DNA from 2 places in the Terrabacter sp. C0L_2 genome. Region 2 is predicted to be linked to the other one. Evidence: riboswitches for the same ligand, from Rfam matches in the RefSeq annotation. Region 2 holds a riboswitch; the other holds the start of a gene.
The links. A riboswitch is a leader RNA that binds a small molecule or an ion and turns the genes downstream of it on or off. The one in region 2 is predicted to bind cyclic di-AMP.

Region 1: it holds a riboswitch for cyclic di-AMP, as region 2 does, so the genes downstream of both, U5C87_RS03795 (CHAP domain-containing protein) here and U5C87_RS16105 (CHAP domain-containing protein) in region 2, are expected to answer to the same signal.

Annotation. Positions count from the first base shown of each region.
Region 1 is NZ_CP143557.1:812,219-815,417, reverse strand. Features, by position in the region: gene U5C87_RS03800 (alkene reductase) at 1-740, opposite strand, end outside; gene U5C87_RS03795 (CHAP domain-containing protein) at 1,006-1,881, opposite strand; cyclic di-AMP (ydaO/yuaA leader) riboswitch at 1,886-2,078, opposite strand; gene U5C87_RS03790 (sortase domain-containing protein) at 2,363-3,169, opposite strand; gene U5C87_RS03785 (hypothetical protein) at 3,187-3,199, opposite strand, start outside.
Region 2 is NZ_CP143557.1:3,503,876-3,507,074, reverse strand. Features, by position in the region: gene U5C87_RS16110 (helix-turn-helix domain-containing protein) at 1-280, opposite strand, end outside; gene U5C87_RS16105 (CHAP domain-containing protein) at 600-1,451, opposite strand; cyclic di-AMP (ydaO/yuaA leader) riboswitch at 1,454-1,640, opposite strand; gene U5C87_RS16100 (cytochrome c biogenesis CcdA family protein) at 1,855-2,601, opposite strand; gene U5C87_RS16095 (TlpA family protein disulfide reductase) at 2,598-3,199, opposite strand, start outside.

The sequences.
Region 1 (3,199 bases), 2.2 Mb from region 2:
TAGGTCGCGGCGGTGTCGGCCTCGTCCTCCTCGAGCACGCCCTGGATGTTGTGCGCGGGCGAGATGCGGATGCCGACGCGGTCGGCGCCGATCGCCTCGGCCACGGCCTTCGTGATCTCGACGGTCAGGCGCGCGCGGTTCTCGGGCGAGCCGCCGTAGGCGTCGGTGCGCTGGTTGCTGCTCGGGGCGAGGAACTGGTGCGGCAGGTAGCCGTTGGCGGCGTGGACCTCGACGCCGTCGAGCCCGGCCGCGACGGCCTGACGCGCAGCGTGGACGAACTCGGCCACGAGCGCGGGGATCTCGTCGGTCTCGAGGGCGCGCGGGACGGCATACGCCTGCTGACCCTTCGGGGTCACGATCTCGCCCGGCGCGGCGATGGCGCTCGGGGCGACGCTCTCGAGGCCACCCTTGTTGTCGGGATGGGCGACGCGGCCGGCGTGCATGAGCTGGACGACGACGTGGCCGCCGCCCTGGTGCACGGCGTCGGCGACGAGGCGCCAGCCGGCGACCTGCTCGTCGGAGTGCATGCCGGGGGTGTCGAGGTAGCCCTGGCCGACGGCGCTCGGCTGGGTGCCCTCGGTGATGATGAGGCCGGCGCTGGCGCGCTGGCCGTAGTACTCGGCGTTGAGCTCTGTCGGCGCCTGGCCCTCGCCCGCGCGGTTGCGCGTCAGCGGTGCCATGACGAAGCGCTGGGGGAGGTCCCAGCGGCCGATGCGGATGCTCTCGAAGGCCGTGGACACAGGCCTGCTCCTCACGTGTAGGGGGCTGTCGATGACGGTTGGCGGCACCACCGTGATCGATGGAGCCTTCAACTACCTAGTCGACAAGGCGTGCAGGGCGGCGATCATTCCCGCGTGTCCAGGGTTGGGCGTGTGGGCGATCCCACCCGCCTGCGGCGTTCGTGGCGGCAGGTCGGTGGGGACATGACGAAGGGGAGGATGCCGCAGCATCCTCCCCTTCGCGTGCGCTCAGTTCGCGTGGAACTCCGCGGTCATCGACGGACCGTCACGGCGCGTAGATGTACTTCATGCCGGGACCGTCGGTCAGCGTGCGCGTGTTGTAGTTGTACGCGCCGGCGAGGGCGTTCATCTCGATGATGGTGACCTGGTTGCCGCTGACGCCGGTGACCCAGGCGACGTGGCCGACGCTCGAGGAGCCGTGGACGCCGGGCTCCATGACGAGGATCGAGCGCGTGCGGGGCGTGCCGCTCACGGTGTAGCCCGCGGAGGCTGCGCCGGTGTCCCAGACCATCGCGTTGCCGGTCCAGCCGCCGGGGTAGTAGCCCTCGGACTTGTACCACTGGGCGAGAGCGCCCCAGGTGCACTGGCCCGCGGTGGCCCAGTTGTGCGAGGAACGCATGCCGGACGAGGCGCTCGGCACGTTGCCGTTGACCGTCGACTTGACCGACGAGGTGGTGCCGGTCAGCGTGCGGCGGGTCAGGTCCCGCGAGGCGCGCTGTGCGGCGAGCTTGCGCTCGGCGGCCGCCTTCTTGGCGGCGGCGCGCTCGGTCTTGACCTGGACGTCCTCGATGACCTGCGGCTTCGGCTTGGCGACGCGCTGGGCGACGGACTGCTGCACCGCGGGGGCGTAGCCGATCTTCGACAGGGCGGTCGACACGGCGGGAGCCGCGGCGGTCGCGGGGCCGACAGCAGCCGGGGCCGCGGCCTCGGAGCCTGCAGCAGCGACGTTGCCCGAGTTGGGCGACAGGGTGTCGGCGCTCGCCGGGTTGGCGAAGGTGGCGACGAGGCCACCCGTGGCGGCGACGACGGCACCGGCCTTCATGGCCGGCTGAGCCGACTCACGGGCGAGGAGCTTGAGTTCGTTGAGGGGATTGTGGCGGCCAGGTGCACGGTGGCGACCGCGGATGTTCTCTGAGTTCACGCTTGATGCCTCTCCGCGCCTACGAAGTTAGCTGTCGGGTTCGGGCGGAAAGGTGCCCGGCCTCGGACCCGAGAGACGTGACTTCGTCGCGCGGGGGCCAAGGCTTAACCCCAAGGACGTCCGGAGTCGTTGCGCCGGACGCCCGGAGAAACGTGTGGTTCCTCCGCTCCTGTCACAAGGTTTGATCTCTCTCGTCAGGCGGTGACAGGACTAGGCGGTCCACCTCACGAGAGCCCGACCTGGTGGCCGGACTTGGGAAGAGTAAACGAGTCAACTGGCAAATGTCACGCCACGGTAACGACGACGCGCGGGGAACGCCCCTGAATGTCCGGAGTGCGTGCCTATACCCGCGCTTTACCTTGCGTTGGCTGAGACGTGGATCACAGCGGATCGTCGTATCTCGACATGAGGCGGCGGGTAGTCCGCCGGACCCTGGGAGCTGGCCCGACGGCATACCTCGGGTGGTCGCCGCCGCGCGGCCTCAGCTCGTGCCGGTGAGGTGGCCGAAGACCACGACGTTGTCGCGGTACTCGTTGCGGCTGTCGGTCGGCCCACCGCACGTCACGAGACGGATCTCCGCCTTGGTGAAGTCGCCCCGATAGACGGCCTCGGTCGGGAACTGCGTCTTCCTGTAGGCCGCGACCTTGTCGACGGTGAAGCGCAGGTGCGTGCCGTCGCGGCGCGACACCTTGACGACGTCGCCGGCGCGGACCCTGCCGAGCTCGTAGAAGATGCCCGGCACCCCGGACGGGGTGTCGACGTGCGCGGCGAGGACCGCGGGGCCGAGCTGCCCCGGGGTGGGGCCGGCGTCGTAGAGGCCGACCTCCTGGGCCGTGCCAGGCACCGAGATCGTGCCGTCACGCTGGATGCTGAGCGGCACGAAGTGCGACGAGCGCACCCCGATCGACGGGATCTCGATCGACGTCGGCTCGGACGCCTCGAGGAAGTCCCCGAAGCCGTTGGGGTCGCTCGCGCCCGGCTCGGCGCTCGGCCTGGTGCCTGCCGAGGTGCTCGAAGATGGGCCGGCTGACGGTGTCCCGCCCTGACCCGGGGAGGTCGGCGGGCTCGAGGTGGACGTGCCGGCCGAGGGCACCCCGGCCGCCGCAGGCTGCGGCGGGCCGGGGGTCCCCGACGTCCCTCGGAGGCCGAGGACGAGCGCGATGACCCCGACGACGACCAAGACGGCCGTGACCGCGACGGCTGCCCTGACACCCGCGCCACTCACGCCACTTCGGCGGGCGGGGCGGGTGGGGCGGTCACCGTCCGGGGACTGGGTGCGCTCGCTCACGGGAGGAGTCCCGTCGCTCAGGCGCGCGAG
Region 2 (3,199 bases):
GCGGTCCGGCCTTCCGCGACGCATCGAGGATCGGGTGCTCCAGGACGTAGACCTTGGTGGCCTCGTACTGGTCTGCGATCCACTGGTCGAGCACCGTGATCTCGATGCGCCACTGGCCGCGGCCGCCGATCTTGATCGCGGGCAGGTCCCCGGTGCGCACGAACGCGTACACCTGGGCCTCGGTGCTCGCGAGCAGGGTCGCGACGTCGCTCAGCGTGTAGAACCGCGGAGCGACCGGCGACGTGCGCTCGAGGGCTGACTCAGTCGTTCTCCGTCGCATGGCCGAGATGATGCCATGGCTGTTCACGGGTTCAGCTACAGGCGTGAGACATGTCCAGAGGGCCCTTCGAGATTCCTGACGGGGAGGCCCACCTGGGCGGTGGCATCGACGGACCTGAGATGCGGGGCGAAACGCAGGCAACATGCATCCCTGCCCATCCCCGTTGGAATGGCCCACCGGGCTGACCGGGCTGACCGGGCTGACCGGGCTGACCGGGCCTTGGGTGCAGCGAGCCGACGATGTCGGTCGAGCCGCAGCCCGCGTGCGGGCGCCCCCGCGTCGAGCGGGGGCGCCCGCAGGCCCGGTCGTGGCAGCGGTCCTACGGAGCGTAGATGTACTGCATGCCGCTGATGTCCGTGACGGTTCGGGTGTTGTAGTTGAACGGTCCGGCCAGCGCGTTCATCTCGATGATGGTGACCTGGTCTCCGTTCACCGCGGTGACCCAGCCGAGGTGACCGGCGCTCGACGAGCCGTGCACGCCCGGCTGCATCACGACGACCGACCGCGTCCGGGGCGTCCCGCTGACGGTGTATCCGGCGTCCGCGGCTCGCGTGCCCCAGACGAGGGCGTTGCCGGTCCAGCCACCGGGGTAGTAGCCCTCGGACTGGTACCACTTGTTGAGCACGCCCCACGTGCACTGCCCGGGTGATCCCCAGTTGTACGAGGAGCGACCGCCTGCGCTTGCGCGTGGGACGGAGACGCCCACGCTGGTGTCCGCGGACGCGGACCCGCTCAGCGCTCGTCGCGCCTGGTCGCGGGAGGCACGGGCCTGCGCTTCCCGTCTGGCGGCCGCCGCCCGGTGGGCCGCGTCGCGCTTCTGCTGCACGGCGACGTCGGTGATGACCGTCGCGGCCGGTGCGTTCACGGCCTTCGGCTTCGGGGTGAACCCGATCGAGGTGAGCGCCGGCCGGGCGGTCATGCCGGGCACTGCCGTCGCGCTGCCGGACGTCGTCGCGGAGGCGGGGCCGGTGACGGCGGGCGCGCTGGCGCTCGAGCTGCTCTCGGCCGAGGCCGACGGGGCCAGCGTGCTGATGAGCCCGCCGGTGGCGGCAAGGATCGCGGCCCCCTTCATGGCAGGCTGCGCGGACTCGCGGGCGAGGGTTCCAAGCTCGGTGAGCGGGTTGGGTTTGCCGGGGGGTCGGTGCCGGCCGGGACGTCGGGTGGTGTTCATCGGTGGCCTCTCTCGCGCCTGCGGGGTTAGCTGTCGGGTTCGGGTCGGAGGTGGTGACCCGGCCGGCGCGTGAGCGTCGGCTTCACCCCGAGGACGTCGCGGCTGCGTGTCCGGTGGTGGTTTCCCCGTTCCTGCCGTGCGTGGTGGGTGTGGACTCCTCGAGGTGGCAGGATTCGGCGCCTCGGTGAGTGCCCGGAGTGGGCTGGGTGCAGGGCGAGTACGACGGGTAGCTCGCCTGCTCAGGGATGTCCGTCGGGCCGTGGGCCCGGTCGGGTCGGTCATGTCATGGGTGGTGGAGGGTGTGGAGGGTGTGGAGGGTGTCGGTCGGTCCTTCTTTCGGTCGAGGTCTCGGTGCGCAGGTGGTGCGGCTGGGGGGAGTGGCGGGGACGGTTGGTCAGGGCGTTCAGATGACCGTCTGGAAGTTGTTGATGAGGCGTGACTGGAGCCACGTGATGACCGGTTCCCAGAGACCGCCGAGCATGAGGGTCCCGACGGTGAGCAGGACGATGGCGCCGGTCAGCCGGATGGGTTGCCGGTGTCGACGCAGCCACTCGCTGGCTCGGCTCGCTCGTTCGTACCCGGCTGCCATGGCCAGGAAGGGAAGGCCGAGGCCGAGGCAGTAGGCGAGGGCGAGGGCGACGCCGCGGGTGACCGTGCCGGACTGCGCGGACAGGGGAGCGGCCATGGCGAGGATCGCCGCGAGTGTCGGGCCCTGGCAGGGTCCCCACCCGATCCCGAAGGCGACGCCGAGCAGCGGCGCACCGCCCAGCCCGGTGGGTGGGCGCCACCGGGGCGTCAGCGACCAGGAGCGGCCGACCCCGAGAGAGACCAGGGCGGTGATGACGACGACCGCGCCGCTGACTCGCAGAAGGCCGGACTGGTGTTCCTGCAGCGTCAGGGACGCGGCCGCGACGATCCCGGCGCCGACGAGGAAGACGGTGCTGAAGCCGAGCACGAACAGCAGCGCCCCCAGGACCATCCGACCGCGGCGGCGGTCAGCGAGCGGCTGGTCGGACAGCCCGGTCACGTACCCGAGGAAGCCGGGAACGAGCGGCAGCACGCACGGGGACGCGAACGAGACGACGCCAGCGAGCGCGGCGACGCCGAGTGCCACCAGGACCGGGGCGGCCGTCAGGTCGGTGGGCGTCATCCGGCCCGCACGTCCTCGACGAGCCCGCCCAGCGTCGCGGCGGTCACCGGCCCGAGCACGCGGGCCGCGATCCGGTGCTGGCGGTCCAGGACCAACGTCGTCGGGGTGGCGGCGGCCTTGCCGTTGAGCGACAGCATCCGCTGCCCCCCGTCGTAGGCGAGCGACGGGTACGGGACGTGGTTCGCGCGGATGAACGCGAGAGCGGACTCGGGGCCCTCCTTGGTGTCCAGCCCGATGAACGCGACGTCCTGGTACCGGGCGGTCAGGGTCCGGTAGGCCTTCTCGAGCGCGGGGGTCTCGGTGATGCACGGCGGGCACCACGAGCCCCACACGTTGACGACGACGACCTGACCGGAGTGCTCCTGCAGCGACCAGGTGCGCCCGTCGACGGTCGGTCCGGCCAGGGCCAGGGCCGGGCCGCGGTCGGCGGCGTCGACCCGTTCGACGCTGCCGTCGCCGGAGACGTACCCCTTCCGGTCCCCGGAGCGGGCTTGCGCCGCGACGGAGCTCGCCCCCGACGTGCCGCACCCGGCCGTCGTGACGAGCACGGCCACGCCCGTGGCCACCCACGCCAGGCGGGCACCGGGGACGTGTCGCC